Regions from separate parts of the Streptomyces sp. NPDC014882 genome, predicted to be linked through region 2. Evidence: riboswitches for the same ligand, from Rfam matches in the RefSeq annotation. Region 2 holds a riboswitch; the other holds the start of a gene.
What was found. Region 2 has a riboswitch for S-adenosylmethionine ahead of ACF09K_RS23350 (aminotransferase class V-fold PLP-dependent enzyme). Riboswitches for the same ligand answer to the same signal wherever they lie in the genome.
Positions count from the first base shown of each region.

Region 1 (15,403 bases), on a different contig from region 2:
CAGCTCGTCGCCGCCGCGGTCGAGGATCCGCCGGGCGACGGACTCGACGGCGAACCGCCCGTAGCCGCGGCCCTGCTCGCCCGCCCCGATGTTCAGCCGCCACAGGCCGGAGCGGATCAGGCTGCCGTCCCCGCGCCAGTCGATGTCGAAGAAGGCCATCAGGAAGCCGACGGGCCGTCCGTCGTCGACGATCAGGCGCGGCCAGGCGACCCCGGGACGCACATACGCCTCGGCGAGGGACTTCACCACGGGGGAGACCGCGAATTCCTGCTCGGGGCGGACCCGAATGCCGAGGGCGGCTTCCAGATTTGCGGCGGTTATTTCTTCCAGGCGGAGTGCGGAAGTCCTCGGCGGGGTGGTCATGGGGCCACCATAGGGAGGGAGTTCAGAGCCCGGCCACTGAATTGCCGTTCAGCTCAAGTGCCGGTAACGGCCCTGGAAATAGAGCAGCGGTCCGCCCTGCGCGCCCGGCACGCGCGCGTGCAGCACCCGGCCGATCACCAGCGTGTGGTCCCCGGCCGCCACCCGCTGCTCGGTACGGCACTCCAGCGTGGCCAGCGCGCCCCCGAGGAGCGGTGCGCCGGTGGCCTCGCCGCGGGTGTGGGGGAGGTCCTCGAAGAGGAGCCGGTCGCTGAGCCGGCCCTTCATCGCGAAGCGTCCGGCGATGTGCCGCTGGCTCTCCGACAGCACCGACACCGCCCACAGGGGCTGCTCGTCGATCAGGTCGTCCATCCGGGAGCCGGTGCGCAGGCTGACCAGCACCAGGGGCGGATCCAGGGAGACGGACAGGAACGCCGTGGCCGTCATCCCCGCCTTCTCGCCCTCCGGCGCCCCCGGGTCGTCCGGGTCCAGCGGGGGCTCCTGCGCGGTCACCAGGACCACTCCGCCGGCCAGCCGGGACATGGCGGCACGGAACTCTTCTTCGCTCACCCCCACAGCATGCCCAAGGGGGCCGGCGGGGGCGGACGGGGTCTTCAACGGGTGAGCAGGCACGCTCCGCACGCTAGTCCCCGGTCCGGCCGGCCCGCATCGGACCTTCGCCCGAGTGCGGTCGTAGGTCCCGGGACCGATTCCCGTACTCTCTCCGGAAGGGGAGTCGTACGCTCAGTAAACGCACAGGGAAAAACACAGAAACCCTTCGCAATTGCTCAGGTTTTCCTGTGACTTGAGTCACAAGGGGCGGTAATTGTTGACCCTGTGTACCGAGTGGGCAGCGCGCTGTGATTCAGTGGCGGAGGCGTCACAGGTACGGACACAACGACATGCGCAACGACAGAAACGACGTTACGCCGAAGACAACCCTTGATTCGCTGCGAAGTCTCGGGGGGAGGGCGAGCATGGAGGCCGAGTCGGAGCCTTACGTCCGTCTTGCGTCCCTGCGACAGCTGCACCAGGTCATGGCCGACATGAACACGGCCCGCAGCCTGGCCGACACGCTGCAGACGGTCGCCAACGGCGTCGTGGCCGCCCTCGGGTACGAACTGGCCTGCGTCAACCTCGTGCGCCCCGACGGCGACCTCGTCGTCGCCGCCTTCGCCGGGGACGCCACCGCCGAGGCCTTCATCACCGGCCGGGTCGGCTCCCGCGACTCCTGGGAGCGCCGGCTGGGCATGGGCGAGACCTGGGGCGACCTGGTCTTCATACCCCACACCGAGGGCTGGGTCCTCGACGACGACGACGTCCCGCAGTGGTACACGGACGGGCCCGCGCCCCGCTTCGAGGACGAGTGGCACCCCTCCGACCGCCTGTTCGCCCCCATGTACACGCCCGCAGCCCCCGGCGGCAACGGCGTCAGCGGCGAACTCATCGGCGTCCTGTCCGTGGACCGCCCGCGCAACGGCCGACGGCCCGGCGCCTGGGGCCGCGAGGCCCTCCAGATGTACGCCTTCCAGGCCGCCATCGCCATCAGCAACGCCCGCCTGCGCTCCAACATGCAGCGCGCCCTGGTCCGCCTCGAACGCGAACAGCAGGCCCTGCGCGCCAGCGAGGAGAGCTTCCGCCAGGCCTTCGAGTACGCCCCCTCCGGCATGGCCATCGCCGAGATGGGCGGCGACCAGCACGGCCGGATCCTGCGCACCAACGACGCCCTGTGCCGCCTGCTGGGCCGCCCCGCCTCCGCGATGCGCCGCTACTCCTTCTCCGACCTCGTCCACCCCGAGGACATCGGCACCCTGCTGCGGACCTCCGCCGAGGGCGGCCGCGCCGAACTGCGCCTCGGCCGCCGCGACGGCACGTACGTCTGGGTGTCGCTGCGCAACTCCGTCGTCGCCGACGCCGCCGACGGGCCCCGCTTCCTCCTCACCCACGTCGAGGACATAGAGGACCGCAAGCGCCGCGAGCTCCAGCTCGCCCACCGCGCCTCCCACGACTCCCTCACCGGCCTGCCGAACTCCGCCGAGCTGCGCTCGCGCCTGGCCTCCCGGCTGTGCCGGCGCCCGCAGTCCGCCCACTCCGCCGCCGTCGACGCGATGGACGCCCAGGGGCACCCCGCCTTCGACACCGGCGAGCGCGCCTTCGACACCCACGACCACGGCTTCGACTTCCGGACCGACGGCGCCGAGCGGTTCCACGGCGCGGAGCGGTTCGACGCCTACGACCACCACGTGCACACCGTCGCCCCCGAGGACGGCGTGCGCGACGACGGCGCCAAGGGGCTCGCGGTTCTCTTCTGCGACCTCGACGGCTTCAAGTCGATCAACGACCGGTTCGGGCACAACGCCGGCGACGCGGTCCTCATCGAGGTCGCCCGCAGGTTGTCCCGGGGCGTCCGCGACGGCGACACCGTCGCCCGGCTCGGCGGCGACGAGTTCGTGATCCTCGCCGACGGTCTCGGCCGCGCCGACGCCCAGGACCTCGCGGTGCGCCTGCGCAACGAGATCATCCAGCCGATCCGCGCCGAGGGACGGGCCGTCCGGGTGGGCGCCAGTTTCGGCATCGGCTGGGCGCACTGCGGGATGACCGCGGACGAGGTGTTGAAGTCCGCCGACGAGCGGATGTACGTAGAGAAACGATCTCGTCCCAAACAGCACAGACGGGCGGGATGATCCGCAGGTCAGCGCCCGGCCGCCCGCGACGGTGCGATCCGGGTCACCCGTTCGGCGGGTCGGGAGCGGGTAGGCTCGCTCTTCTCCGCACGTATGGACGCGTAGGGATACGCGGACCGCATCCGCCCCGCACCTGTTGAGGAGTACGAAGGGATGACGCCCGGCAACAACGGCGCGAGCACGCCCCAGGACGACGACCCGTTCGGCTACCTCTACGCCGACGGCCAGGCCAACGGAGCGCAGCCTCCGTCCGGCGGTGGCTACGGATACCCGTCGGTCAACCGCGTGCGCGCGGTCGGCGAGCGCCAGTACGGCCAGCAGCAGACCGCGCAGTACGGGCAGCCGGCGGCGCCGCCCCAGCAGGGCGCCTACGGTCAGCCGACCGGCCGGCCCGCCGGACCCGAGAACTTCTCCGGCGGCGCCGGCACGCCCACCGGTCACCGGGAGCAGGGGATCGGCGGTGGCGGCCGGGGCCGCGGCCCCAACACCAAGGGGCTGCTGATCGGCGCGGTCGCGGTGGTCGCGGCCGTCGTCATCGGCATCGCGGTGGCGATGACGGGCGGCGACTCCGACGACGACAAGCAGGCCGGCGGCGAGGTCTCCTCCGCACCCACCGTCTCCGAGAGCGCCTCGCCGAGCGCGTCCGGGGACGACGAGCCCGAGAAGGAGGCCGAGCTGCCGACGATCGACGCCAAGGCCCTGCGCCTCGGCGGCGCGGCCGCACTGGCCTCCGACATCGAGGGCGCCCGCGCCGACGGCGGCATCTACGTCGCCCTGAACCAGGTCGGCAACTCCGTCACCTGGAGCGTCGACGGCATCCCCGAGGACGGCGACTACACGCTGTTCGCGCACTACAGCGCCCCCGGCGAGGACCAGTCGATGACCCTCACGGTCAACGGCAAGAAGTTCGGCCAGCCGCTGAGCATGGAGAACTACGCGAAGGCCCCCAAGGGCGACTTCGCGAAGGGCTGGACCACCACCTACGCCTGGCCCACCCTCACCAAGGGCACCAACACCATCAGCCTGTCCTGCGAGGCCGGCGACAGGTGCAACGTGCTCCTGGACCAGTTCTGGCTGAAGAAGGGCCAGGTCAAGGACTGACCGCGGTCAGGCCGCGGTGACCTCCCCGGTCACCGCGACCCGGTCCAGCAGGTCCTCGTAGGCCACCCGGTCGAACTCGCCGGCCGTCGGGGACAGGGCGGTCGCCGCGGACAGGGCGAGTGCGCGGGCCAGGGTCCCGGGCCAGGGGAGACGCTCGACGAGGCCGGAGAGCAGGCCCGCGGACACCGCGTCACCGGCGCCCGTCGGGATGCCGGGCGGCCGGGTCGCCGGGTTGCCGCGCGGCCGGGGCGGCGGGACGGCGCGCCAGCGGCCCTCCGGGGTCGCCGCGACCAGGCCCTGCGCGCCCAGGGACGCCACCACTGAGCGGGCGCCGCGCCGGCGGGCGTCCTGCGTCGCGCGCAACGGCTCGTGGGAACCCGTCAGTTCGGCCAGTTCCCCGGCGTCCGGCTTGATCAGGTCGGGGCGCGCCGCCACCGCGCGGCGCAGCGCCTCACCGCCGGTGTCGAGCAGGACGGGCACGCCCGCGGCCCGCGCGGTGCGCACCAGGCCCCCGTACGCGCCCACCGGCACCCCCGGCGGCAGGCTGCCGCACAGGGCCACCGCGTCGGCGCCGGCCAGCAGTCGCTCGTACGTCTCCTGGAAGGCGGACCACTCGGCGGGGGTGACGACCGGGCCCGGTTCGTCGAACCGCGTGGTCTGCCCGGTGCGTTCGTCGGCCACGGTGAGCGTGCGGCGGGTCGGGGCGGCGCACGGGACGAGCGCGTCGGTCACGCCGACGAGGCGCTCCCGCACCACGCGGCCGGTGGGGCCGCCCGCGAAGCCGGTCACCGTCACCTCGTGCCCGAGGGCGGCCAGGACGCGCGCCACGTTCAGCCCCTTGCCGCCGGAACGTTCCGTCACCTCGGTCACCCGGTGCGCGGCGTGCGGCAGCAGGGCCGGGACGCGGTAGGTGACGTCGAGCGCGGTGTTCGGCGTGACCGTGAGAATCACCTGGCCCGACCTCCCCCGATCAGCGGCGTTCGGCCGCCGTTTGCATGGATGCGCCCTTCCGGACGGCCTGATCATGCCAAAGAGACGGCGGTCGGCCCACCCCCCGGGTCGGCCACCGTCCCCGTACGGGCGGAGATTTCAGCCCAGCCCGGGATCCACCACCCAAACCCCCTGCCGCATCACGCCCTTGAGGTCGAAGTCCTCGTCCAGCAGGACCAGGTCGGCGTCCTTGCCCGGCTCCAGGGAGCCCACCCGGTCGGCCAGGCCCAGCAGCCGGGCCGGGTTGGCGGACAGGGCCGCGACCACGTCCTCCACCGGCAGCCGGTCCACCGTCACCGCCCGCTGGAACGCGCGGTCCAGGGTCAGCGTCGACCCGGCGATCGCACCGCCCTCCACCAGCCGGGCCACGCCCCCGCTGACCTCGACCTCCAGCGGGCCGAGCAGGTACCGGCCGTCGCCGGTGCCGGCCGCGTCCATCGCGTCCGTGACGAACGCGACCCGCCCCGCGCCCGCCCGGTGGAACGCCAGCTCCAGTGCCGCCGGATGCAGGTGGACGCCGTCGTTGATCAGCTCGACCGTCACCCGCTCGTCCTCCAGCAGCGCGGCGATCGGGCCCGGCGCGCGGTGCCCGAGCGGCGGCATCGCGTTGAAGAGGTGGGTGGCGACCGTCGCGCCCGCCGCGATCGCCGCCGCCGTCTGCTCGTAGGTGGCGTCCGTGTGGCCGACGGCCGCGATCACCCCGTGCTCGGCCAGCAGCCGTACGGAGTCGATGCCGCCCGGCAGTTCGGTCGCCAGGGTGACCATCTTCGCCCTGCCGCGCGCCGCGTCGACGAGCTTGCGCACCTGCGCCGGGTCCGGGTCGCGCAGCAGGCCCTCGGAGTGGGCGCCCTTGCGGCACGGCGAGATGAACGGGCCCTCGAAGTGGATGCCGGCCAGGTCGCCCTGCTCGGCCAGTTCGCTGAGCAGGCCGGCCTGCCGGACCAGGACGTCCATGTCGTCGGTGACGGTGGACGCGACGAGCGTGGTGGTGCCGTGCCGGCGGTGGGCGCGGATCGCCCGCTGCACCTCGTCGGCGGTGCCGGAGAAGGAGGCTCCGCCGCCGCCGTGGTTGTGCAGGTCGACGAAGCCGGGGACCAGCCAGTGGCCCGTCACGTCGACGGTGTGGGCGGCTTCCCGCGGGGTCCCGTGCGGGGCGTTCGGCACGATGCGGGTGCCGTCGATCGTGACGCGGCCGCCGGGAACCGTGCCCGTGGGCAGCACGACCCGCGCGCCGGTCAGCACCCGCGGCCGCGTGGCGGCGCCTCGCGCCCCTGGGGGGGTGGCCATCAGGACGTTACCTCCGTACGGTCGGACGAATCGAGGAGATCCCAGGCCAGGAGTCCCGCTCCCCGGCATCCGGCGGTGTCGCCCAGCGCCGCCGGGACGATGTCCGGGAGCTTCTGGAAGGTGACCCGCCGGCGGACGGCGTTCCGCAGCGGTGTGAACAAGGTTTCCCCCGCCTCGGCGAGGCCGCCACCGATGACGACGGTGCGCGGGTCCAGCAGGGTGAGGGCGGTGACCAGGCCGTCGGCGAGCGCGTCGACCGCCCGCTGCCAGATCCGGACGGCGTCCGGGTCGCCGGACGTGACGGCCTTCGCGCAGTCCGCGGCGTCCGCCTCCGGGTTCCCGCGGGCCGCCGCCCACGCCTCGCCGACCGCCGCCGCCGACGCGAACCGCTCCAGGCAGCCGCGCTGCCCGCAGGGGCAGGGCGTACCGCCGGGGCGTACGACGATGTGGCCGATCTCGCCCGCGGAGCCGTGCGCGCCCGCCTCCACCCGCCCGCCCACGCCGATGGCGCCCGCGACGCCCGTGCCGAGGGCGACGAAGAGGTAGCGGTCGGCGCCCCGGCCCGCGCCGATGCGCCCCTCCGCGAGTCCGCCGGTGCGGACGTCGTGGCCGAGGGCGACCGGGACGCCGCCGAGCCGCTCGGTGAGGAGTGCGCGCAGGCCGACGTCGCGCCAGCCGAGGTTGGCGGCGTAGACGGCGACGCCGTTCGCCTCGTCGACGATGCCGGGGACCGCGACCCCGGCCGCGGCCGCGCCCCCGCCGAGGTGCTCCGCGCCGTACGCGTGCAGCTCGGCGGCGAAGTCGAGGACGCCGGCGACGACCTCGTCGGGACCGCGCTCGCGGCCCGTGGCCCGGCGGGCCCGGTGCAGCAGCGCGCCGTCCGCCCCGACGAGGGCGGCCTTCATCCCGGTGCCGCCCACATCGAGGGCGATGACGTGTCTCACGGGGACAGTGTGGACCGAGGACCCGTGAGAGGTCTAGTCCACTTGCGTGGTGTAGACCTTGTTCCGGATATCGGTTTCATTGGTCGGAGCAATCATGTGTGGATCGTGTGCGCACGGAGGGCCCGGCCGTCCAGGGGAACGGGAGAGCACAGTGCGGCGGCGGGCAGGGAAGTCGGGAACGATCGCGGTGGCGGCAGCCCTGAGCATGACGGCGGTGATCGCCGGCTGCGGGGTCACCGGCGGCTCCGGCGACGTCACCCTGACGCTCGTCGCCGCCGACTACGGCGACAGCGCCGCCAACAGCTCCCGGAAGTACTGGGACGCGCTGGTCGACGCCTACGAGAAGGACCACCCCGGCGTCACCGTCGAGGTCACCGTCCACTCCTGGAACGACGTCGACCGCGAGGTCAAGAAACTGGTCGACGCCGGCAAGGCCCCCGACATGGCGCAGATCGGCGCCTACGCCGACTACGCCGACGAGGACCTCCTTTATCCGGCGGGCGACGTCCTCTCCATCCCCGTCCAGGCCGACTTCGTCCCCCAGCTCGCCGACGCGGGCGAGGTGCGCGGCGTGCAGTACGGCATGCCGTTCGCCTCCTCCACGCGGCTGCTGTTCTACAACAAGACCCTCTTCGCCGAGGCCGGCATCAGCGCGCCGACCACCTGGGCCGAGCTGGCGAAGGACGCGGAGGCGCTGAAGGCGGACGGCGTGAAGTACCCGTACGCCCTGCCGCTGGGCCCCGAGGAGGCGCAGGCCGAGACCATGCAGTGGCTGCTCAGCGGCGGGGGCGGCTACACCGGGACCGCCACCGGCTACAGCCTCGACTCCACCGAGAACGTCCACACCTTCACCTGGCTGAAGAACGAACTGGTCGGCAAGGGCCTCACCGGGCCGGTCGCGCCGGGCAGGCTCGATCGGGCCGACGCGTTCGCCGCGTTCGCCGCCGGCCAGGTCGGCATGCTCAACGGGCACCCCTCGCTGATGAAGACCGCCGCGAAGAAGGGCGTGAAGTTCGGCATGGTCCCCATGCCCGGCATCGACGGGCCGACCAAGGTCTCCATGGGCGTCGCCGACTGGATGACGGCCTTCAAGCGGAACGGCCACGCCGAGCAGATCGGGGACTTCCTGAACTTCGTCTACAGCGAGGAGAACGTCCTCGACTTCTCCCGCGAGTACGACCTGCTGCCCGTCACCAACTCCGCCTCCCAGACCATGACGGCCGCCTCCCGGGACGCCGACCTCAAGCCCTTCCTCGACCAGCTGCCGGTCTCCGAGCTGTACCCGGTGGGGCGCACCTCCTGGGCGGCGGTCAGCGCGGACGTGAAGAAGCGGATCGGTCAGGCCGTGCAGCCCGGCGGCAGCCCGGCCGGGGTCCTCGGACAGCTCCAGACGACGGCCACCACCCTGGAGAGCGGCACCCGCGACTGAGCCGGGTCCCGTGCGGTTGGGCTACCGTGCGGGACATGGAGCGGGCAGCGGACGAGAACGGGCACGACGGGCCCGGCCGGCACGAGGGGCTCGGGGCGAGGGAGCGGGACATCCTCGCCCTGGAGCGGCGCGGCTTCCCGGGGCCCGGCGCGAAGGAACGGGCGATCCGCGAGGAGCTGGACCTGTCGCCCGTGCGGTACTACCAGCTGCTCAACGCGCTGCTGGACGACGTACGGGCGCTGGCGCACGACCCGGTGACGGTGAACCGGCTCCGCCGGGTGCGGGAGGCCCGCCGGGCGGAGCGGTGAGGCCCCCGGGACCGCGCCGGGGAGTCCGTGCGGGCGGGCCGGGGGCGCCGGCCCCGGCCCCCGCCACGGTCCCGGGGGCCTCGTCCTCGAACGCCGGACGGGCCGGGTCCGCCGAGTCGGTCTGGTCGGCCGGGTCCGCCGAGTCGACCGGGGCGACCGGGTCACCGTGCCCGGCAACCGGAGGTGCGGGCCCCGCCGGTTATCGTCACCGTATGGGCACCCAAGAGACGCACTCCACGGACTCCCACCCCTCCCTCCCCACCCCCGTCACCCCCCGCGGCCGCGAGGCGCTCGCCGCGATCCTGGCCGCGCCGCGCACCGCGCTCGTCGCGCTCGACTTCGACGGGACGCTCGCGCCGATCGTCGAGAACCCCGAGGACGCGCGGCCGCACCCGGACGCGCTCCCCGCGCTCGCGGAGCTGGCGCCGAAGGTGGCCTCGGTCGCCGTGGTGACCGGACGGCCCGCCGAGGTGGCCGTGCGCCACGGCGGATTCGCCGGGGTGCCGGGACTGGAGCGGCTGACCGTGCTCGGGCACTACGGAGCCGAGCGGTGGGACGCCCGCACCGGGGCCGTCTCCGCGCCCGCCCCGCACCCCGGCGTCGCGGCCGTGCGGGCCGAACTGCCCGCCGTGCTGGAGGCGGCCGGGGCGTGGCCGGGGACCTGGGTCGAGGAGAAGGGCCGGGCCGTCGCCGTGCACACGCGGCGGACGGAGGACCCGCAGGCCGCGTTCGAGGCGCTGCGCCGCCCGCTCGCCGACCTCGCGGCCCGGCACGGGCTCGTCGTCGAGCCGGGCCGGATGGTGCTGGAACTGCGGCCGCCGGGCGTGGACAAGGGCGTGGCGCTGACGGAGTACGTCCGCGAGATCGGCGCCGGGGCCGTGCTCTACGCCGGCGACGACCTCGGTGACCTGCCCGCCTTCGCCGCCGTCGACAAGCTCCGCTCCGACGGCGTCCCCGGGCTGCTCGTGGCCAGCGGCAGCTCCGAGGTGACCGAACTCTCCGAACGGGCGGACCTGGTCGTCGAGGGCCCCGCCGGAGTGGTGGACCTGCTGCGGTCACTCGCGGCCCGGCTGCGGTGAACCACCGGGGGCGCGTGCGCGTGCCCCCGGCGGGCTGGGGTGGCGGGTGCGGGCGTGACGGTGAGGTGCTGTCGGGGTCCTGCCGGGCGGCCGGGGCCGGTGAGGGCGTCGACGGCCCGGCCGCGGTGAACCACCGGGGGTGCGTGCGCGTGCTCCCGGCGGGGCGGGGCTGCCGCGGGCGTCCGCCGGCGGGCTGGGGTGGCGGGTCGCGGGGCAACTGCGCGTGCTGCCGGGCGGGGGCGGCCGGCGGGCGGTCCGGGCCGGGACGCGGGAGGGGCCGGGCGCGCGTGCGCGTGCCCCCGGCGGGCGGGCCGGGGGCACGGGGCGGCTCGGGTGGTCGTCGGGGTCAGTCGCGGGGGAGGGCCTGGAGGGCCTGGAGCTGTTCCAGGAACCAGCGGGCCGGAGGGAGCGCGGTCGCGGCCGCCGCCAGCCTCTTGGTGCGCTCCGCCCGCTCCTCCGGGGCCATGGTCAGCGCCTCGTGCAGGGCGCCGGCGGTCTCCAGGACGTCGTAGGGGTTCACCACGATCGCGTCCTCGCCCAGCTCCCCGTACGCCCCCGCCTCACGGGACAGCACCAGGGCGCAGCCCTCGTCGGAGACGACCGGGACCTCCTTGGCGACCAGGTTCATGCCGTCGCGGATGGGGTTGACCAGGGCCACGTCGGCGAGGCGGTACGCGGCCAGGGAGCGGGCGAAGTCGTCCTTCACGTGCAGCACGACCGGGGTCCAGCCGGGGGTGCCGTAGCGCTCGTTGATCTCCTCCGCCAGCCGCCGCACCTCGGCCGTGTAGTCGCGGTAGACGGCGAGGTCCTGGCGGGAGGGGTAGGCGAACGCCACGTGCACGACGCGCTCGCGCCACTCGGGGTGGTCGTCGAGGAGCTGCCGGTAGGCCAGCAGGCCGCGCACGATGTTCTTCGACAGCTCGGTGCGGTCGACGCGCACGACGGCCTTGCGGCCCTCGCCGATCTCCTCGCGCAGGGCGGCGATGCGCTCCTCGACGTCGCTCTCGCGGGAGCGGGTGCGCAGGAAGTCGGCGTCGGCGCCGAGGCCGTGCACCCCGATCTCCGTGCTGCCGGTTCCGCCCGCGAACTCCGCGCAGCACGCGGTGAAGGCGTCCGCCCAGCGCCTGGTCAGGAAGCCCAGGCGGTCCGCGCCGAGCATGCCGCGCAGCAGCTGCGCGCGGATGTCGGAGGGGAGCAGCGCGAAGTAGTCCACCGGCGCCCACGGCGTGTGCGAGAAGTGGCCGATGCGCAGGTCGGGCCGCAGCTCGCGGAGCATGCCCGGGACCAGGCAGAGGTGGTAGTCCTGCACCAGGACCGCCGCGCCCCGGCCGGCCTCCTCGGCGAGCGCCTCCGCGAACGCGCGGTTGTACGCCTCGTACGACGCCCACCGGCGCCGGAACTCCGCGTCGAAGACGGGCTCCAGCGGGGTCTGGTACAGCAGGTGGTGGACGAACCAGAGCACGGAGTTGGCGATGCCGTTGTACGCGTCGGCGTGCACGTCGGCCGGGATGTCGAGCATCCGGACGCCGTCCTCGCCGACCCCGCGCCGCACCGCCTCGCGGTCGTCGTCGGAGAGCGCCGAGCACACCCACAGGGCGCCCGCGTCCGGCCCGATCGCCGACAGGCCCGAGACCAGTCCGCCGCCGCCCCTTCTGGCGTGCAGCGAACCGTCCTCGCGCACCTGGTAGGAGACCGGGCCGCGGTTGGACGCGACCAGCACCTGAGCACCCTCGACAACAGCAGCACGCGTGGAAGCCATACGCCACAACCTAGCCCGGTCCGTAAACGCTCAAACGTACGGATGCGGTCCGTGGCCGGGTCGCGCCCGGCCGTGCACGCGACGCCGCCTAGGCGACCTTGCGCGCGACGCCGCCTAGGCGACCTTGCGTTCCGCGTACTCGGCGATCTCCGCCATCGGCGGCCGTTCCTCGGTGTCCACGGAGTGGGTGCGCGGCTCGAAGCCGTCCGCGCCCCGCTCGAACTGGGTGAGGGCGGGGCGGATCAGGTGCCCGCGCGCCAGCCGGAGCTGCGCGGTGCGGTAGATCGCCGCCGCCATCCTGCCGAGCGCCTGCCCGTCCTGGTGGCGGTGCTTGCGGACGCCGACGTCGACCTGGGCGAGGGCGTCCAGGCCGACCAGGTGCAGGGCGTCGACCAGCATGCCCAGCTCCACGCCGTAGCCGACGGGGAACGGGAGCCGTTCCAGCAGGCTGCGGCGGGCCGCGTACTCGCCGCCGAGCGGCTGCACGAAGCCGGCCAGCTGAGGCCAGTGCATGTTGAGCAGGGGGCGGGCCATGAGCTCGGTGACCCGGCCGCCCTGGCCCGCCGTCCCGCCGGAGGCGGACGCGTCCGGCCCGGTGCCCAGCGGACGGTCGTACATCGCCTTGACCAGGTCCACCCCGGGGTCGGTGAGCAGCGGGCCCACGATCCCCGAGACGAAGTCGGAGGAGAACTCCCTGAGGTCGGCGTCGACGAAGCAGACGATGTCCCCGCCCGTCACGAGCAGCGACCGCCACAGCACCTCCCCCTTGCCGGGCACGGCCGGTATCCGGGGCAGGATCTCGTCCCGGTGGACGACGCGCGCCCCGGCCGCCGCGGCGACCTGCGAGGTGCGGTCGGTGGAGCCCGAGTCGACGACGACGATCTCGTCGACGAGGGGGACCTGCCGCATCAGGTCGTGGCGGACGACCGCGACGATGTCGCCGACCGTCTCCTCCTCGTTCAGGGCGGGCAGCACCACGGACACCGACTGGCCCGAGGCGCGCTTCGCGGCCAGGAGGCGGTGCAGCGGGCGGTCGGTCACGGACCAGGAGCGGGTGGCCAGCCAGGTCTCGGCTTCCTTCAGCACGGTCTGCGGCTCCTCACTGTCGTGATCACACGCGGTGCACGCGGGGTGACCGTGTGATCCATCTCGCGGTTCGGACGTCTGTCTCAACTGTCCTGGCCTTCGGTTACAGTCTTGAACAACGCGGATGACCATCGCATGTCCGAGGTGGCCGCTGTTCACAACTTCATACCGCTCATCCAGAGGGGCAGAGGGATACGGCCCGATGAAGCCCCGGCAACCCTCCAGCCGCGCGCGCCGCCAGGCGTGACCGCCCACGCGTCACGTCGATGTGGTGAGGCTCCCGGCTAGGGAAGGTGCCAAATCCGTCTCACGGCGAGATGCGTCGTGAGGAAGATGAGGAGAAAGGGCCTCGCCTCACATGGCTGCGCAGACAGTTGCAAGCACCACGAACTCCGTCGACCTCGGTCCCGCCGCGGCGCTCTCCTGCCGCGAGTGCGGACACCGCGTGCCCCTCGGCCCGGTCTTCGCCTGCGAGGAGTGTTTCGGCCCGCTCGAGATCGCGTACGACTTCTCGTCCTACGAGGCCGAGGAGCTCCGCAAGCGCATCGAGGCGGGCCCCGCGAACATCTGGCGCTACGCGCCGCTGCTGCCCGTCCCGGCCGACGTGGCGGACAAGCCCAACATCAACCCCGGCTGGACCAAGCTCGTCCAGGCCGACAACCTGGCCCGCGAGCTGGGCGTCGACGCCGGCAAGCTGTTCGTCAAGGACGACTCCGGCAACCCGACGCACTCCTTCAAGGACCGCGTCGTCGCCCAGGCCATCGAGGCCGCCCGCGCCTTCGGCTTCACCACCCTGTCCTGCTCCTCCACGGGCAACCTGGCCGGGGCCGTCGGCGCCGCCGCCGCCCGCGCCGGTTTCCGCTCCTGCGTGTTCATCCCGCACGACCTGGAGCAGGGCAAGGTCGTCATGGCCGCGATCTACGGCGGCGAACTCGTCGGCATCGAGGGCAACTACGACGACGTGAACCGCTTCTGCTCCGAGCTGATCGGCGACCCGGCCGGCGAGGGCTGGGGCTTCGTCAACGTCAACCTGCGGCCGTACTACGCCGAGGGCTCCAAGACGCTGGCGTACGAGATCTGCGAGCAGCTCGGCTGGCGGCTGCCCGACCAGCTCGTCGTGCCGATCGCCTCCGGCTCGCAGCTCACGAAGATCGACAAGGGACTGCAGGAACTGATCGGGCTCGGCCTGGTCGAGGACCGGCCGTACAAGATCTTCGGGGCGCAGGCCGAGGGCTGCTCGCCGGTGTCCACCGCCTACAAGGCGGGCCACGACGTGGTCCGGCCGCAGAAGCCGGACACCATCGCCAAGTCCCTCGCCATCGGCAACCCGGCGGACGGGCCCTACGTGCTGGACATCGCGCGCCGCACCGGCGGCGCGGTGGAGGACGTGGACGACGAGCAGGTGGTCGACGCGATCAAGCTGCTGGCGCGGACCGAGGGCATCTTCGCCGAGACCGCCGGCGGCGTGACCGTCGGTGTGACGAGGAAGCTGATCGAGAACGGTCTCCTGGACCCGACGAAGACCACCGTCGTCCTCAACACGGGGGACGGCCTCAAGACCCTCGACGCGGTGGCCGGCACCGGCCTCACCGCCACCATCCGCCCCACCCTGGACTCCTTCCGAGAGGCTGGCCTCGCATGAGCGTGACCGTCCGCATCCCGACCATCCTGCGCACCTACACCGGTGGCAGGGCCGAGGTCCCGGCCGAGGGCGCGACCCTCGGCGAGGTCATCACCGACCTGGAGAAGAACCACACCGGCATCGCCGCCCGCGTCCTGGACGACCAGGGCAAGCTGCGCCGGTTCGTCAACGTGTACGTCAACGACGACGACGTGCGCTTCGAGCAGGGGCTGGACACGGCGACCCCGGACGGCGCCGGCGTCTCCATCATCCCGGCCGTGGCCGGCGGCTGACCGACCCTCCGTACCCGTCGGTAGTACCCGCTGGTAGTAACCGTGGGTAAGGTCAATTACCGAGAGTTCATCGAATTGCCCCCTCCGCGAGAGAAGCGGAGGGGGCAATTCAGTGTGGTTGAGCGCGGTAGGGTTGGGGAACGCGCCGCTCATTGCCCGCCGGCCGCGAAGGAGTTCCGCCGGGGCGGGCGATGAGAAACAGCCAAACTGTGCATGTGTTTTGCGCCTTTCCTTCCCTTTGCGGGGGTCGACTTGCCCTGAATTCGGGCGAATTCTCACTCTTCTGCGGACTCTTCACGTCCAGATTTCTCGTCCGATTGACCTGTTGCAGAGGGCAGTCGTGCGGATACATTCGGCCGCGGTCGACGCGTTCCGGCGCACGCCCCCAACCAACTGGGGGGTGAGGTCTGACCCGGATCCGCGAAGTGCGGATCTGTGCAAGGGCCAGTAATAGGGGAGTTA
Region 1 is NZ_JBIBWL010000005.1:111,595-126,997, forward strand. Features, by position in the region: gene ACF09K_RS14130 (GNAT family N-acetyltransferase) at 1-363, opposite strand, end outside; gene ACF09K_RS14135 (flavin reductase family protein) at 412-930, opposite strand; gene cdgB (diguanylate cyclase CdgB) at 1,338-3,044, shown strand; gene ACF09K_RS14145 (carbohydrate-binding protein) at 3,198-4,145, shown strand; gene ACF09K_RS14150 (1-phosphofructokinase family hexose kinase) at 4,152-5,096, opposite strand; gene nagA (N-acetylglucosamine-6-phosphate deacetylase) at 5,235-6,422, opposite strand; gene ACF09K_RS14160 (ROK family protein) at 6,422-7,366, opposite strand; gene ACF09K_RS14165 (extracellular solute-binding protein) at 7,572-8,795, shown strand; gene ACF09K_RS14170 (DUF3263 domain-containing protein) at 8,831-9,103, shown strand; gene otsB (trehalose-phosphatase) at 9,316-10,182, shown strand; gene ACF09K_RS14180 (trehalose-6-phosphate synthase) at 10,529-11,941, opposite strand; gene ACF09K_RS14185 (glucosyl-3-phosphoglycerate synthase) at 12,056-13,027, opposite strand; SAM riboswitch class I at 13,197-13,367, shown strand; gene thrC (threonine synthase) at 13,386-14,669, shown strand; gene ACF09K_RS14195 (MoaD/ThiS family protein) at 14,666-14,941, shown strand.
Region 1: another riboswitch for S-adenosylmethionine. It lies ahead of thrC (threonine synthase); the one in region 2 lies ahead of ACF09K_RS23350 (aminotransferase class V-fold PLP-dependent enzyme).

Region 2 (15,403 bases):
GGCGAAGCGGCGGGCCGTGCGCAGCTCGACGATGCGGTGGGCGTTCTCCACGCCGAACAGGTCGGGGAAGATGCCGCGGGACCGGTCGGCGTAGTCGAGGAAGAGGACGAGGTCGCCCAGGCAGATCAGCGCGTCCGCGCCCTCGCCGGCCAGGGACAGGTCGCGCGCGTTGCCGTGCACGTCGCTGACCACGTGGATGCGTGTGCCGGGGGTCCCGGACGGTGTGGAGGCCATGTCGATCAAGGGTAGGCGTGTACGGCATACGTGAACAGTGGCGGCGAAACCTGCCGTTACTGGCCGGTCGGTTTTCGGGTGGACTACCGTACTGACTGCAACATCCATCTGTGTGACGCAGCGAACATCTCGCCGGGACCCCCTGTCGAAGAAGCCATACCGGCGGGTAACGTCCGGGCAGTCCAGTCGTGCTCAGCATTTCAACCACCGATGCGCGAGCACTTGCCCGAGCCTTGGACCGCACCGTCGCATCGCACAACGTCGTGGCGCCGGCGCCCTATGAGGAGCAGCAGTCTTGCGCGAGTTCAGCCTTCCGGCCTTGTACGAGGTCCCCGCGGACGGCAATCTGACCGACATCGTCCGGAGAAACGCCGCGCAGCATCCCGACGTCGCCGTCATCGCCCGCAAGGTCGACGGCGTCTGGCAGGACGTCACGGCCACGGCCTTCCTGGCCGAGGTGCACGCGGCGGCCAAGGGCCTCATCGCCTCCGGCGTCCAGCCGGGCGACCGCGTCGGCCTGATGTCCCGCACCCGTTACGAGTGGACGCTGCTCGACTTCGCGATCTGGTGCGCGGGCGCCGTCACCGTGCCGGTGTACGAGACCAGCTCGCCCGAGCAGGTGCAGTGGATCCTCTCCGACTCGGGCGCGACGGCCTGCGTCGTCGAACTGGACGCCCACGGCGCCGCCGTCGAGTCGGTGCGCGAGACCCTGCCGGCGCTGAAGCACGTCTGGCAGATCGAGGGCGGCGGGGTCGAGGAGCTGCGGCGGCTGGGCACGGACGTCTCCGACGAGACCGTGGAGGAGCGCGGTTCGCTCGCCAAGGCCGACGACCCGGCCACCATCGTCTACACCTCCGGCACGACCGGCCGCCCCAAGGGCTGCGTGCTCACCCACCGCAGCTTCTTCGCCGAGTGCGGCAACGTGGTGGAGCGGCTGCGCCCGCTGTTCCGCACCGGCGAGTGCAGCGTGCTGCTGTTCCTCCCGCTCGCGCACGTCTTCGGCCGCCTGGTGCAGATCGCCCCGATGATGGCGCCGATCAAGCTGGGCACGGTTCCGGACATCAAGAACCTCACCGACGAACTGGCGGCCTTCCGGCCGACGTTGATCCTCGGCGTGCCGCGCGTGTTCGAGAAGGTCTACAACGCGGCACGGGCCAAGGCGCAGGCGGACGGCAAGGGCGCGATCTTCGACCGGGCGGCGGACGCCGCGATCGCGTACAGCAAGGCGCTGGACACCCCGTCGGGCCCGTCGCTCGGCGTGCGGATCAGGCACAAGATCTTCGACAAGCTGGTCTACGGCAAGCTGCGCGCGGTGCTCGGCGGCCGGGGCGAGTACGCCATCTCCGGCGGCGCCCCGCTGGGCGAGCGCCTCGGTCACTTCTTCCGCGGCATCGGCTTCACCGTCCTGGAGGGCTACGGCCTGACGGAGTCCTGTGCGGCGACCGCGTTCAACCCGTGGGACCGGCAGAAGATCGGCACGGTCGGCCAGCCGCTGCCGGGTTCGGTCGTGCGCATCGCGGACGACGGCGAGGTGCTGCTGCACGGCGAGCACCTGTTCAAGGAGTACTGGAACAACCCCGGCGCGACCGCGGAGGCGCTGGCCGACGGCTGGTTCCACACCGGCGACATCGGCACCCTGGACGAGGACGGCTACCTCAGGATCACCGGCCGCAAGAAGGAGATCATCGTCACCGCGGGCGGCAAGAACGTCGCCCCGGCCGTGATCGAGGACCGCATCCGGGCGCACGCGCTGGTCGCGGAGTGCATGGTGGTGGGCGACGGGCGGCCGTTCGTGGGCGCGCTGGTCACCATCGACGAGGAGTTCCTGGGCCGGTGGGCCGCCGACCACGGCAAGCCGGCGGGCTCCACCGCGGCGTCGCTGCGCGAGGACGCCGACCTGCTGTCGGAGATCCAGTCGGCGGTCGACGACGGCAACGCCGCGGTCTCGAAGGCGGAATCGGTGCGGAAGTTCCGCATCCTCTCCGCCCAGTTCACGGAGGACTCGGGCCACCTCACGCCGTCGCTGAAGCTCAAGCGCAACGTCGTGGCGAAGGACTACGCGGCGGAGATCGAGGCGATCTACGCGAAGTAGCACCCGGGCCGTTCCACGGCCCGGCACGTCCCGCGGCGCGGTGTCCTCGGCGAGGGCACCGCGCCGCGGCGCGTCCGGCGGGCGGGCGGGCTCGGTGACGCCGACGCCGTCGCCGACGCCGACGGGGTGCGACGGTGACGGTGACGGGAGGGCGACGGGAGGGTGACGGTGACGAACGGGGTTCCTACAGCAGTTCCTTCAGCCTCTCCGCCAGCAGGTCCCAGCGCCACCTCTCCTCGACCCACCGGCGGCCCCGCTCGCCCATGCGGCGGCGCAGTGCGGGGTCGCCCAGCAGCGCGGTGACGCGGTCGGCCGTGTCCTCGGGGGAGGCGCCCCGCACGACCCAGCCGGTCTCGCCGTCCAGTACGGCGTCGGGGGCGCCCCCGGAGTCGCCGGCGACGACGGGCAGGCCGGTCGCGGAGGCCTCCAGGTAGACGATGCCGAGGCCCTCGACGTCGAGTCCGCCCCGGCGGGTGCGGCACGGCATGGCGAAGACGTCGCCGGCGCCGTAGTGGGCGGGCAGGTCCGACCAGGGAACGGATCCGGTGAACCGTACGGAGGCGGCGACCCCCTTCTCGTGGGCCAGGCGGCGCAGGTCCTTCTCGTAGGGGCCGCCGCCGACGACGAGCAGCACGGCCTCCGGCTCGGCGGCGAGGATCCGGGGCATGGCCCGGATCAGGGTGTCCTGGCCCTTGCGCGGCACGAGCCGCGAGACGCACACCACCACCGGGCGGTCGGTGAGCCCGAGGCGGGCGCGCACCAGGTCGCCGCCGGAGCCGGGGTGGAAGGTCTTCTCGTCGACCCCCGGCGGCAGTTGCACCATCCGTGCGACGGCCTCGGGGCTCAGCGCGGTGGCGATCCGCGAGCGCGTGTACTCGCCGAGGTAGGTGATCGTGTCGGTGGCCTCGCCGATGCGCCCCAGCAGGTGCCGGGCGACGGGCAGTTGGGCCCAGCCGGCCTCGTGGCCGTGCGTGGTGGCCACCAGCCGCCGGGCGCCGGCCTTCCGGAGCGCGGGGGCCATCAGCCCGAGCGGCGCGGCGGCCCCGAACCACACGGACGTGCACCCGTGTTCGCGCAGCAGTCCGACGGCCCGCCGCGTCGCGCCGGGTGTCGGCAGCAGCATGGTCGTGGAGTCCCGCACGACGGTGAAGGGCTGCTCGGCGTCGAAGGCCGCCGTCGCCTCGGCGCCCTCGCGGCCCCGCTTCCAGGTGGACGCGTGGACGACGACGCGCTCGGGGTCCAGGCGCAGCGCCATGTTGTGCAGGAACGCCTGGATGCCGCCCGGGCGGGGCGGGAAGTCGTTGGTCACGATGAGGGTCTTGTGCATCGCCGCCGACCCTATCCAAGCCGCCCCTCACCGCCGCGCCCGGCCGTGCCGCACGGCCCGCGCGCAGCCGGACGGGAGATCATGTGGTCCGCACACCCCGACGAAGAGGACGAACAGGGGCACACGTGGGCTTCATGGACGACAGGCGCTCCCCGGCCGGCCTGGCGGCCCTGTGGGTCCTGTGGGGCGCGACCCGGCTCGTGCTGCTGCTGTGCGTGTTCAAGGTGTACGTCTTCCCCGGTCCGGACGTCACCACCGACGTGTCGGTGATCTACCGGGGCTGGTACGACGTGCTGGGCGCCGGGTCCTTCCCGCAGGACGACGTGACCTGGCAGTACCCGCCCGCGGCCGCCCTCGCGGTCCTCTCCCCCGGCCTGCTGCCCTTCCTGGACTACGCGTCGGCGTTCTTCGTCCTGGCCCTCCTCGCCGACCTGGCCGTCCTCGTGCTCCTGCTGACCGCCGGCCGCTCCCGGCGCGGCGCCCCGGTGTGGGTGGCGGGCGTCCCCCTGCTGGGCCCGACGGTGTACGCCCGCTACGACCTGATGGTGACCGCAGTCGCGGTGGCCGCGCTGCTGGCCGGGGTCCGGCATCCCCGGGTCATGGGGGTGCTGGCCGCTCTGGGGGCCCTGCTCAAGGTGTGGCCGGTGCTGCTGCTGGCCGGGGCGCGGCGGCGGGCCCTGGGGGCGGCGGCCGTGACCGTCGGCGCCCTCGCGGTCCTGTCCGCGTGGGCCGCGCCCGGCGCCTTCGCCTTCCTCTCCGCCCAGCGGGGTCGCGGCACCGAGGTGGAGTCGCTGGGCGCCCTGGTGTTCCACGTCGCCCGGCACCTCGGCTGGAGCGGCGAGGTGCGGCTGAACTACGGCTCGGTCGAATTCCTCGGTCCGCACGTGGACCTGGTGAGCGACGCCGCCCTCGGCCTGACGGCGGCCGCGCTCGGCTGGCTGCTGCTGTGGCGGCTGCGGGCGCGGCGGTTCGCGCCGCACACGCTCGCGGACGCCGCCTTCACCGCCGTCCTGCTGTTCACCACCACCAGCCGCGTGCTCAGCCCGCAGTACCTGGTGTGGCTGATCGGTCTGGCCGCCGTCTGCCGGTGCCTCCCGGGCAGCCGGATGGGGCCGCCGGCCGCCCTGGTGCTGGCCGCGTCGCCGGTGACGGTGCTGGAGTTCCCCGTCTGGTTCGACCACGTCGTCGCGAGCGACGCCCTCGGGCTCACCCTGCTGTTCCTGCGCAACGGCCTGCTGGTGGCGGCCGCGGTCACCGCGGCCGTACGGCTGTGGCGCTCGACGGTGCCGCGGGCCGCCGCCCCGCCCGCCGAGCCCGGCCGGGACGCCCGCGCCGGGCACACGCCGGTCCCCTCCCGGTGAGGGGACGCGGCGGTTCCGGGTGCGGGGGCGCGGCTGTTCCCGGTGCGGGGGCGCGGCGGTGCTCAGCCCAGTTCGTCGTGGAGGTACCGGCGCCACTGGGCGGTGAAGTCCTCCAGGGTCGTCCCCAGCACGCTCTCCATCGCCTCCTCGACCGCCCCCGGCCGCTCGCCGTGCTCCCCCACCGCCCGGTAGAAGGCGTGGAGTTCCCGCTCGCCCCAGCGCTCGGCGATCATCCGGCAGGCCGTCCAGCCGCCCTCGTACGCCCGTGCCAGCCGCGCCGCGTCCCCGGCGAAACCGAAGTCGCCGTCGGACGGCAGCCCGTCCGGCGGGCCGTCCCCGCGGACGGCCTTCCGCAGCTCGGGCGCGGCCTCCTCCGGGGTGCGGCCGGTGCCGCGGTAGCCGACCCAGTCGGCGTACCCCTCCGACAGCCACAGCGGGGTCGCCGCGTTGGTGTCGGCCCGGGTGGCGACGTGCGTGGTCTCGTGGGTGAACACCACCTGCCGGCCGACCGGGCCGAGCATGCCGAAGGCGTCCGGGTTGACGACGACCCGGTCGGCGGGCGCGTCGGCCCCGCCGCCCGTCTCCCCCGTGGTGACCGCGGCGATCCCGCGGTAGGAGGAGGCGGGCGAGCCGAGGAGCGCCGCCATGCCGTCGAGCGACTTCGGCACGAGGACGACGACCCGCCGGGCCCAGTCGGTGCCCCACGCCCGCGAGACCGCGGGAACGGCCCGGTCGGCCAGGTCGGCGAAGGTCCGCAGCTGCTCGTCGGAGCGGCCGACCCCGAGGACGAGGCTGTGGGCGCCCCGGACGACCGTGACCGTGCCCTGGTCCCACAGCTGCCGGCCGGAGCCGCGGGCGGGCTCCTCGGCGGCCACGTTCCACCGCCCGGCGGCATCGCGGGTCAGGCGCAGGGCGCGCGCCACGGTCACCGGGCCCCGGTCGTGGCCCTCGACGCGGTAGCTCAGCTCCGCGTCGGCCTCGGCCCCCTCCCCGCCGGGCCGCACGGCGGTGACCCGGTAGGACCAGGCGGCCAGCGGTACGGCCCGCAGCCGGGCGTATCCGGCGGGGTCCCCGGTGGCGGCGTAGGCGGCCGCGTCGTGGGCCAGGACGGCGGCGGCCCGCCGGTCCAGCACCCGCTGGACCTCGGTCCGGACGCCGTCGGTGGCGGGGCGCCCGCCGCAGCCCACGAGCAGGACGAGCAGCAGCACCGCGAGCCCGACGGCTCCGGATCCGCGCGCCCGCCCGTGACCGGCCATTGGCCCGATCCTACGGCGGACCGCCCCGGGCGGAACCCCGAAGGCGTGGGCCGCCCGACCCGGTCAGGGCCTCGTCACCGACGACACCGGCATCATCCCGACCGGGTCGTAGCGCACGGGCGCGCCCGGGTGGGGGGCGTGGATGACCTGTCCGTTGCCCGCGTACATGCCGACGTGGCCGGCGTCGGAGCGGTAGGTGACGAGGTCGCCGGGCCGGGCCTGGGAGAGCGGGACCCGCCGTCCGGCGTGCGCCTGGGCCTGCGAGGTGCGCGGCAGGGAGACCCCGGCCTGCGCGTACGACCACTGCATCAGGCCCGAGCAGTCGAAGCCGGCCGGTCCGTTGGCGCCCCAGACGTACGGTCTGCCGAGTGCGGAGCGGGCGGCGGCCAGGGCGGCGGCCGCGCGCCCCGAGGGGGCGCCGGCGCCGGCGTCCTCGGGGCCGGACAGGCCGGAACGGCCGGAGCGCGAGGCCCGGTCGTAGGCGGCGCGCTCGGCGGACGGCAGGGAGTTCAGCAGCCGGCGGGCCCGGGCGAGCTTCCGCTCGACGGTCCGCTTGTGCTTCTCGACGGCCTCGCGGCTCTTCTCCAGCTCGCCGAGCCGGCGGGTGGCCTCGGCGCGTTCCTGGGCCAGTTCGCGCAGGGCGTGCCGGAGGTCCTTCAGCTCGCCGGCCTGGCGGGCGGTGACGCGGTCGAGGACGGAGGCCCTGTCGAGGTAGCCGTCCGGGTCGTCGGAGAACAGCAGGGCCAGCGAGGGGTCGAGTCCGCCGGAGCGGTACTGGGCGCCGGCCAGCGCGCCGAGCCGCTCGCGCAGCTCGTTGACGCGTCCCTGCTTGCGGGCGACGCGGTCCTGGGCGTCCCCGACCTGCCGGCGCAGGACGCCGGCCCGTTCCCCGGCCTCGTTGAAGGCCTCGGTGGCCTTCTCGGCCGCCTCGTAGAGCCGGTCCACCTCGGTCCGGGTGTCCTCGTGCGGGGCGGCCGTGGCCGGTGCGGTGGTGGCGGCGGCGCCGAGGGCGGCTGCGGCGGCGGACAGGACGCACAGGGCGCCCCGGTCGAACCCGGACGGTGCGAGGCGGCGACCGGACGGTGCAAGGCGGCGATGGGACCCCACGGGAAGCCGCGTTCCTTCCTCTGGCGGACAGGGACCGTCCCCCGGCACACGTGCCGGGGAAACGCGGCAGACAGTAGCCGCGCGACGGGGGGCCCACCAAAGACCGCGGCGGCCACACAACGTGACACCCCGCCTCCGACGCAGGTCATGGGCGGGGTGCGGGGTCAGTTCACGTCGCGGTGATTCGCCCGTTCGGGCGTGCCGGTGTCGCGGCCGGGAGGACGCTCAGATCCGGACGCCGAACTGGTACGGCATGTTGTTGATCGACTCGTAGCGCACGACGGTGCCGGTGCGCGGGGCGTGCAGCACCTGGCCGTTGCCCGCGTAGAAGCCGACGTGGTGCTGGTCGCCGTAGAAGATGACCAGGTCGCCGACCTTGAGGTCGGACTGGGAGTAGATGCGCGTGCCGGCGTTGGCCTGGGCCTGGGAGGTGCGCGGGATGCCGACGCCGGCCTGGGCGAAGGCCCAGGAGGTCAGGCCCGAGCAGTCGAAGGAGGACGGGCCGGTGGCACCGTAGACGTAGGGCGAGCCGATCTTGCCCTGGGCGGCCTGGAAGGCGGCCATGGCGCGGCCGGAGGCGGCCCCCGTGTTGCCGAGGTCGACGCGCTCGCCGGCGTCACGGCTGGCGCGGGCGTCGGAGGCGGCCAGCGCGGCCTTCTCCTGGGCCGTCAGCGTGTTGAGGAGCTTCTGCGCCTCGGCGAGCTTGCTCTGGACTTCCTTCTTCTTCTTGCCCAGTTCGGTGCGGGTGGAGGCGAGGTCCTCGAGCTTGTCGGAGGCCTCCGCGCGGTCCTGGGCCAGCTCGCGCTGCTTGTCCTGGATCTTCTTCAGCGACTCGACCTGCTGGGCGCTCAGCTGGTCGGCGGTGGACGCCTTGTCCAGGTAGTCGTCCGGGTCGGAGGACAGGAACAGCTGGAGCGAGGAGTCGATGCTGCCGGAGCGGTACTGGGCCGCCGCCGCCTGGCCTATGGACTCGCGCAGCTGGTTCAGCTCTTCCTGGCCGCGGGCGACGTCGTCCTGGATGGTGGAGATCTCCTTCTGGAGCTTCTCCTGCTTCTCCTTGGCCCCGTTGTACTTCTCGGTGGCCTGCTCAGCCTCTTCGTAGAGCTTGTCGACCTTGGACTTGACCTCGTCCTTGCTCGGCTTCTCGCTCGGCGCGGCGTTGGCGGCCTGCGAGGTGAGGGCAACAGCGGCGGCGGCCGCGGTGGTCAGCAAGGTCACGCGTGCGCGACTCGGCTGCTTGGGTCGACGGTGGGACGCCACGGAGAGCGAGCTCCTTCATGTGAGTGATCACTCGTGCGGAGGTTCGAAGGCAGACCCTAGTGACCTTCTTGTGATCACTTCAAATCCTGGAGCCGAAAAAGTCGGTGACGCACTGCATTCTTTACCCTCAATCCACGTGCAGTGACGCGCGATTGACGCTACGTTGCGTGACGATTGCGCCAATTCGGGCATTGGGCCTTTACGTTGACCTCCGGGACCTTCAGGTCAGTCGCTTCAGGAGTACCGCAGAAGCCACCGGCCGGGCCCCCGCCCTGGCCACCCCGTCGGCCACCTCGCGGTCCGTCGAGGCCACGATGACCGGCCGGCCCGACGGTTCGGCCCGCACCAGCCGGCGGATCAGCTCGTCGGCGGTGACCCCCGGCTTGGAGAACAGCACCCGCACCCCGCGCGGCGGCGCCAGCAGCACCGGCGCGACCAGTTCGGCGCCGTCGAAGACACAGGTGACCTCGGCGCCGGTCTGCGCGGCGAGCGCCGAGAGCTGCCCGAGCAGCCGCAGCCGCTGCTTCTCCAACGGCATCTGCGGATAACCGGTCTTGGTGACGTTGTAGCCGTCGACGACGAGGTGCGCCTGCGGCAGCGCCAGCAACTGGTCCAGGATCGCGGGGTCGTTCTCCGACAGCGCGCGGGCCGCGATGTCCTTCGGGGTCATCCGGCCGGGCTCGACCGCGTCGACGGTCTCCGCCGGGCGCACCGACACCGGCGGCAGCGCCAGTTCCCGGCGCAGCCCCTGGGCCGATTCCAGCAGGGTGTCGAGCAGCAGCCGTACCCGCATGTCCTCGACGCTGCGCCCCTCGCGGGCCGCGCGCCGGGTGGCCTCCAGCGCGGCCTCCGCCTCGCCGAGCCGCGTCTTGAGCCGCCGCGACTCGCTCTCTGCGGCGGACACCTGCGCCTGCCCCTCGCCGCGCACGGCCTCCATCTCGCCCTGGAGCTTGCGCAGCGCCGCCTCGCCGCGCTTGACGTCGCTGAGGGCCGACCGCAGCTTGCGGTGCAGCGACTCGGCCTCCCGCTTCGCCGCGTCCAGCTCGGCGCGCAGCCGCTCGGTCTCGGTCCGGGTCAGCTCACGGGCCTCGGCGAGCTGCTCGCGCAGCCGCTCCAGCTCCGCCCGGCTCTCCTCGTCGGCCCGCTCGGCGTCCGCCCGCAGGGCCTCCTCGCCGGCGGCGGTGACCAGCTTGACCCAGCCGGCGGGGCGCAGCACGTAGGCCGCGGCGGCCACGTCGAGCGGGTCCGCGGCCGGCGGCGGCGTACCGGAGTCCAGGGCGCCGGCCAGTTCCGGCTGGGCCTCCCTGAGCTTCTCCGCGATGCGCTGCCGGAACAGCGGATCGCCCTCCAGCGCCGCGGCCATCGCGTTGCCCGCGAACTTGGCCCGCCGGTTCGGGGCGAACCGGGCGTACTGCCGCAACTGGGCGGGCAGTTCGGCGACGGTCAGGCCGCCGAAGCCGTCCGAGGCGATCTGCACGACCCGGCGCCGCACTCCGTCGGGCAGGGGACGGTCGAGCACCTCGGCGGCGCCGTCGCCCGGCCCCCCGCCCGTGGTCTCCACCATCCGTCACACCCCAATTCCGTGCGGACCCCCTCCCGCCCCCGGCTTCGCCCGGGCGGGGGAGCCCCATCCTCAGGATCCGGCGCCCGGCCGGTCCACCAGTTCCACCTGATCCACGGCGTTGCACCAACGGCACCGCACCGACTCGATGGTCTCACTGACCACCTCGCGCTCCTCCACCTTCGCCTCACCGGCGAGATCGAGGTGGACGTACTCGACGACCTTCGACGAGCGCGTCACGTCGAAGCGCGTGAGGTTGCCGCAGAGGGTGCAGCGCCACCGCGTCGCGGCGGTCGGCAGGGGAACCGTCATCGTGACTGTCCGCTTCCTTCTAGTGTCGGTCTTCGGGGGCCGGGGCGCGCCGAAGGCTCCCCGGACCATGTGGCTCGTAACCCTACGGCCTGGCGGGTCCCCGCCGCCCGTCCGTCCACGGCGGCGAGGCGGGAGGGTCCGGTACGTCCCGTTGCGTCATGCTCTGTAGGCATGATCCGCGACTGGAGCAGGTCCCTGGGCCGGGCCGTCCGGCACCCCGTGGCGCCCGTGACGTACGGACTGATGACCCTGTGCTGCACGGTCTTCGTGATCGGCCCGGCCTCGGGCCTCGATCCGGCGTACGGCACCGGCGAGGCGGCGGCGCTCGCGCAGCGCGCCTACTTCCGCCGGTGGGGCGTGATCCCCGCGGACGTGTTCGACGGGTCGCCGGGGTCCGCCCTCACCTCCTTCACGGCCCTGTTCGTCCACGGCGGCTGGGTGCACCTGCTGGGCAACATGCTCTTCCTCTACGTCTTCGGGGCGATGACCGAGCACCGGATGGGCCGCCTCGAGTTCACGCTCTTCTACCTCGGCTGCGGCGCCCTGGCGCTGCTGGGGTACGCCGCCGCCAACGCCGGCTCCGGGCAGTCCCTGGTCGGCGCCTCCGGGGCGATCTCGGCGGTCCTCGGAGCGTTCCTGTACCTGTTCCCCCGGGCCCGCGTCACCAGTCTCCTGCCGTTCCTCTTCTTCCTGCCGCTGCGCTTCCCGGCCTGGGTCGTGCTGCCCTTCTGGGCCGCGCTGCAGTGGGTGGCGGCGGGCCGGGCCGGGCCGGGGCCGGGCGTGGCGTACCTGGCGCACCTGGTGGGCTTCGGGCTGGGCTTCGTCTACGCGTGGGTCCGCTTCACCCGGCCCACTAGAGTGGGCGGCAGCCCAGCCCCGGCCCCCGAGGGAGAGAACCAGCCGTGATCACCGCGATCGTCCTCATCAAGACCAGCGTGGACCGGATCCCCGAGATCGCGGAGTCGATCGCCTCGCTGGAGTCCGTGAGCGAGGTGTTCTCCGTGACCGGCACCTACGACCTGATCGCCATGGTGCGGGTGCGGCAGCACGAGGACCTCGCCGACGTGATCCCGGGGCGGATCAGCAAGATCCCGGGCGTCGAGGCGACGGACACGCACGTCGCCTTCCGCACCTACTCGCAGCACGACCTCGAGGCGGCGTTCGCCATCGGCCTGGACTCCTGACCGGCCGCGACACCGCCCGGGGCGGGCGGGGCGGCGGCTACGCCTCCGGGACGCAGCGGCCGTCCCGCGTGTGGTAGCGCCACTTCGCGCCCCGGGTCACCAGTTCCCGTACCGCCGCCACGAAGCGGTCGACGTGCTCGTCGGGGGTGCCCGCGCCGAAGCTCACGCGGATCGCGTCGAGGGACCTCTCGCCGGGGGCCGCCCCGGAGGCGCCGCACTCGCCCTGGTCGCGGGAGTCGCCGTCGAGGAGGGTGCGCACCAGGGGGTGGGCGCAGAAGAGGCCGTCGCGGACGCCGATGCCGTGCTCGGCGGAGAGCGCGGCGGCGAGGTGGGAGCTGCTCCAGCCGTCCACGACGAAGGAGATCACGCCGACCCGCGGCGCGTCGTCGCCGAAGAGGGACAGGATCCTCATCCCGGGGACCTCCGCGAGGCCGGTGCGGACCTTCTCCACGAGGTACTGCTCGCGGGCCACCAGGGAGTCGAAGCCCGCTTCGGTGAGGGCCTCGCAGGCGGAGGCGATGGCGTAGGCCCCGATGACGTTCGGGGAGCCGGCCTCGTGCCGGGCGGCGCTCTCGTGCCACTGGACGTCCACTCCCCCGTCCGCGCGCCGGGTCACCCTGCGGCTGGCGCCGCCGCCGGCGAGGTACGGCTCGGCCGCCCGCAGCCAGTCGGCGCGGCCGGCCAGCACGCCGGAGCCGAAGGGGGCGTACAGCTTGTGGCCGGAGAAGGCGACCCAGTCGACGTCGAGGTCGCGCACGGACACCGGGTGGTGGGGGGCGAGCTGGGCGGCGTCCAGGACGATCCGGGCGCCGTGGGCGTGGGCCGCGGCGGCCAGTTCCCGTACGGGCCACAGCTCGCCGGTGACGTTGGAGGCGCCGGTGACGCAGACCAGGGCCGGGCCGTGCGGTTCCCGGTCGGCGAGGGCCCGCTCCAGGGCGGCGACGGCCTGGAGCGGGGTGCGCGGGGCGTCGAGGCAGGTGACCCGGGCGTCCTTCCAGGGCAGCAGCGCGGCGTGGTGCTCGGTCTCGAAGACGAAGACCTGGCAGCCGGCGGGGAGGGCGGCGGCGAGGAGGTTGAGGGAGTCGGTGGTCGAGCGCGTGAAGACGAGCTGGTCGTCGGGCCGGCAGTCGAGGAACCCGGCGACCGTGCGGCGGGCGTTCTCGAAGAGGTCGGTGGAGAGCTGGGAGAGGTACCCGGCGCCGCGGTGGACGCTGCCGTAGTAGGGGGCGTAGGCGGCCACGTCGTCCCAGACGCGCTGGAGGGCGGGCGCGCTGGCGGCGTAGTCCAGGGCCGCGTAGCCGACCTCGCCGCCGGTGACGAGCGGGACGGTGACATCCCGGCCCAGAACGGGCAGAGGGGCGCAAAGGGTCGGGGCGGTGGCAGCGGTGGAGACGGACATGGCGCAACTCCCGTGAGAGGCAGGGGAATTCACCGTGCGAGCGGCTACGGCTCGAGCACGGGGAAAGGTGAAGGGGGATGCGGAGGCGGGGCTCTGCGGCCCTATCGCATTCGCTTGCTCACGGAAGGCTCCTCGACGACCAGGACCCCTGGCGTGACGAGGGGTCCGCGCTTGCCGCGGAGCTCTGTCTCCACGGCCTGGTCCTCACCCGGGGCACCCCGCCACGGACGGAGGGTTGCCGGACAGTCGGCCGGGGCCTCATGACTGTCACTCATGACCTGGTACGGCATCTTGCCACACGATCACCGGCGCGCAAGGCGCGGTCCATTTCCTGAGACACCAGGAGGTCCCGGGACACCAGGGGTTCGGACCGCGCCCCGCCCGCCGCCGTCCCGGCTCAGGCGTGGGTGGCCGCCGCCCAGCGCTCCAGCGTCCGCTTCGCCGCCCCCGAGTCGAGGGACTCCGCGGCCCTGGCCATGCCGGCGCGGAGCTGCTCGGCGAGCGGTCCCCCGGTCGGCTCCAGGGCGACCAGGGCGGCCGCCGAGTTCAGCAGGACGGCGTCGCGGACCGGCCCTCTCTCGCCGTCCAGCAGCCTGCGCGCCACCTCGGCGTTGTGGGCGGCGTCCGCACCGCGCAGGGCCTCGACGGGAACGAGGTCGAGGCCGACGTCGCGCGGGTCGAAGGACTCCTCGGTCACCCGGCCCTCCCGCACGACCCAGACCCGGGAGGTGGAGGTCGTCGTCAGCTCGTCGAGGCCGTCGTCGCCGCGGAACACCAGCGAGGAGTGGCCGCGTTCGGCGAAGACGCCGGCGACGATCGGCGCCATGCGCGGGTCCGCCACACCGACCGCCTGGGCGCGGACCCTGGCCGGGTTGGTCAGCGGGCCCAGCACGTTGAACACCGTGCGGATGCCGAGCTGGCCGCGCGCGGCGCCCGCGTGGCGCAGCGCCGGGTGGAACGTCACGGCGAAGCAGAAGGTGATGCCGGCCTCCTCGGCGACCTCGGCAACCCGCCGCGGGGTCAGGTCGAGGCGGACGCCGAGCTTCTCCAGGACGTCCGAGGCGCCGGAGGCCGAGGACGCGGCCCGGTTGCCGTGCTTGACGACCTTGACGCCCGTGCCGGCGACGACGATCGAGGACATCGTGGAGATGTTGACCGTCTTCGCGCCGTCGCCGCCCGTGCCGACGATGTCGACCGCCGGGCCGGGCACCTCGATCACGTTCGCGTGCTCGTACATCGCGCGGACGAGTCCGTTGATCTCCTCGACGGTCTCGCCCTTGGCGCGCAGCGCCACCACGAAGCCGGCGATCTGCGCGTCGGTGGCCTCGCCGCGCATGATCCGGTCCATCGCCCACGCCGTGGCGTCGGCGCTCTGGTCGCGGCCGGACAGCAGGGCGTTCAGCACCTCGGGCCAGGAACGGTCCGCCGCGGTGTCGCCTCCGGCGGGGGTCACAGCGCTCATGAGTCGCTCCTGGATCAGTGTGGTCCCGCTCCGCGGGACGCGTGTCTCGACGCTTCCACCCTATCCAGCCGCGGACAGGGCGAAGGGCCCCGTCCGTACACCGGACGGGGCCCTTCTGGGGTGCGTGGCGACGCAGTGATCAGTGGTGGCCGTGGCCGCTCGTGATCTCCTTGTACTCCTCGACGGTCGGCTTGGCGATCTGGCTGTCCTCGCCGTAGTACGCCTTGCTGAGCTTGGCGCGGACCTTCTCGGTGCGCTTCACCTTGCGCTCGACGCCGTTCTCGTCGACCGTCGGGCCGATCTCGGCAGGCTTGTACTGCTCGTGCGAGGTGAGCGTGTAGAGCGCCTCCTGGCTGAGCGGCTCGTGCACCTCGATGAACTCACCGTGCGGCAGGCGCTTGATGGTGCCGGTCTCACGACCGTGCAGCACCTTGTCCCTGTCGCGGCGCTGGAGGCCGAGGCAGATCCGCTTGGTGATCACGAAGGCGATGACCGGTCCGGCGAAGAAGCCGATCCGGACGAACCAGGTGACCGCGTTGATCGACAGGTGGAAGTGGGTGGCGAAGATGTCGTTGCCACCGCCGACCAGCATGATCAGGTAGCCGGTGACCCAGGCGACACCGAAGGCCGTACGGGTCGGGGCGTTGCGCGGGCGGTCCAGGATGTGGTGCTCGCGCTTGTCGCCGGTGACCCACGACTCGATGAACGGGTACATGGCGATCACACCGAGGAACAGACCGAACAGCACCAGCGGGACGAACACGCCCATGACCAGCGTGTGGCCCCAGAAGTTGATCTCCCAGCCCGGCATCGCGCGGATCAGGCCCTCGGCGAAGCCCATGTACCAG
Region 2 is NZ_JBIBWL010000010.1:210,018-225,420, forward strand. Features, by position in the region: gene ACF09K_RS23295 (metallophosphoesterase) at 1-234, opposite strand, end outside; gene ACF09K_RS23300 (AMP-dependent synthetase/ligase) at 530-2,326, shown strand; gene ACF09K_RS23305 (glycosyltransferase family 4 protein) at 2,511-3,653, opposite strand; gene ACF09K_RS23310 (glycosyltransferase 87 family protein) at 3,788-5,014, shown strand; gene ACF09K_RS23315 (hypothetical protein) at 5,077-6,270, opposite strand; gene ACF09K_RS23320 (NlpC/P60 family protein) at 6,334-7,377, opposite strand; gene ACF09K_RS23325 (NlpC/P60 family protein) at 7,603-8,637, opposite strand; gene ACF09K_RS23330 (NYN domain-containing protein) at 8,858-10,201, opposite strand; gene ACF09K_RS23335 (hypothetical protein) at 10,271-10,510, opposite strand; gene ACF09K_RS23340 (rhomboid family intramembrane serine protease) at 10,682-11,416, shown strand; gene ACF09K_RS23345 (Lrp/AsnC ligand binding domain-containing protein) at 11,413-11,694, shown strand; gene ACF09K_RS23350 (aminotransferase class V-fold PLP-dependent enzyme) at 11,732-13,093, opposite strand; SAM riboswitch class IV at 13,256-13,372, opposite strand; gene trpD (anthranilate phosphoribosyltransferase) at 13,491-14,555, opposite strand; gene ACF09K_RS23360 (cytochrome bc complex cytochrome b subunit) at 14,695-15,403, opposite strand, start outside.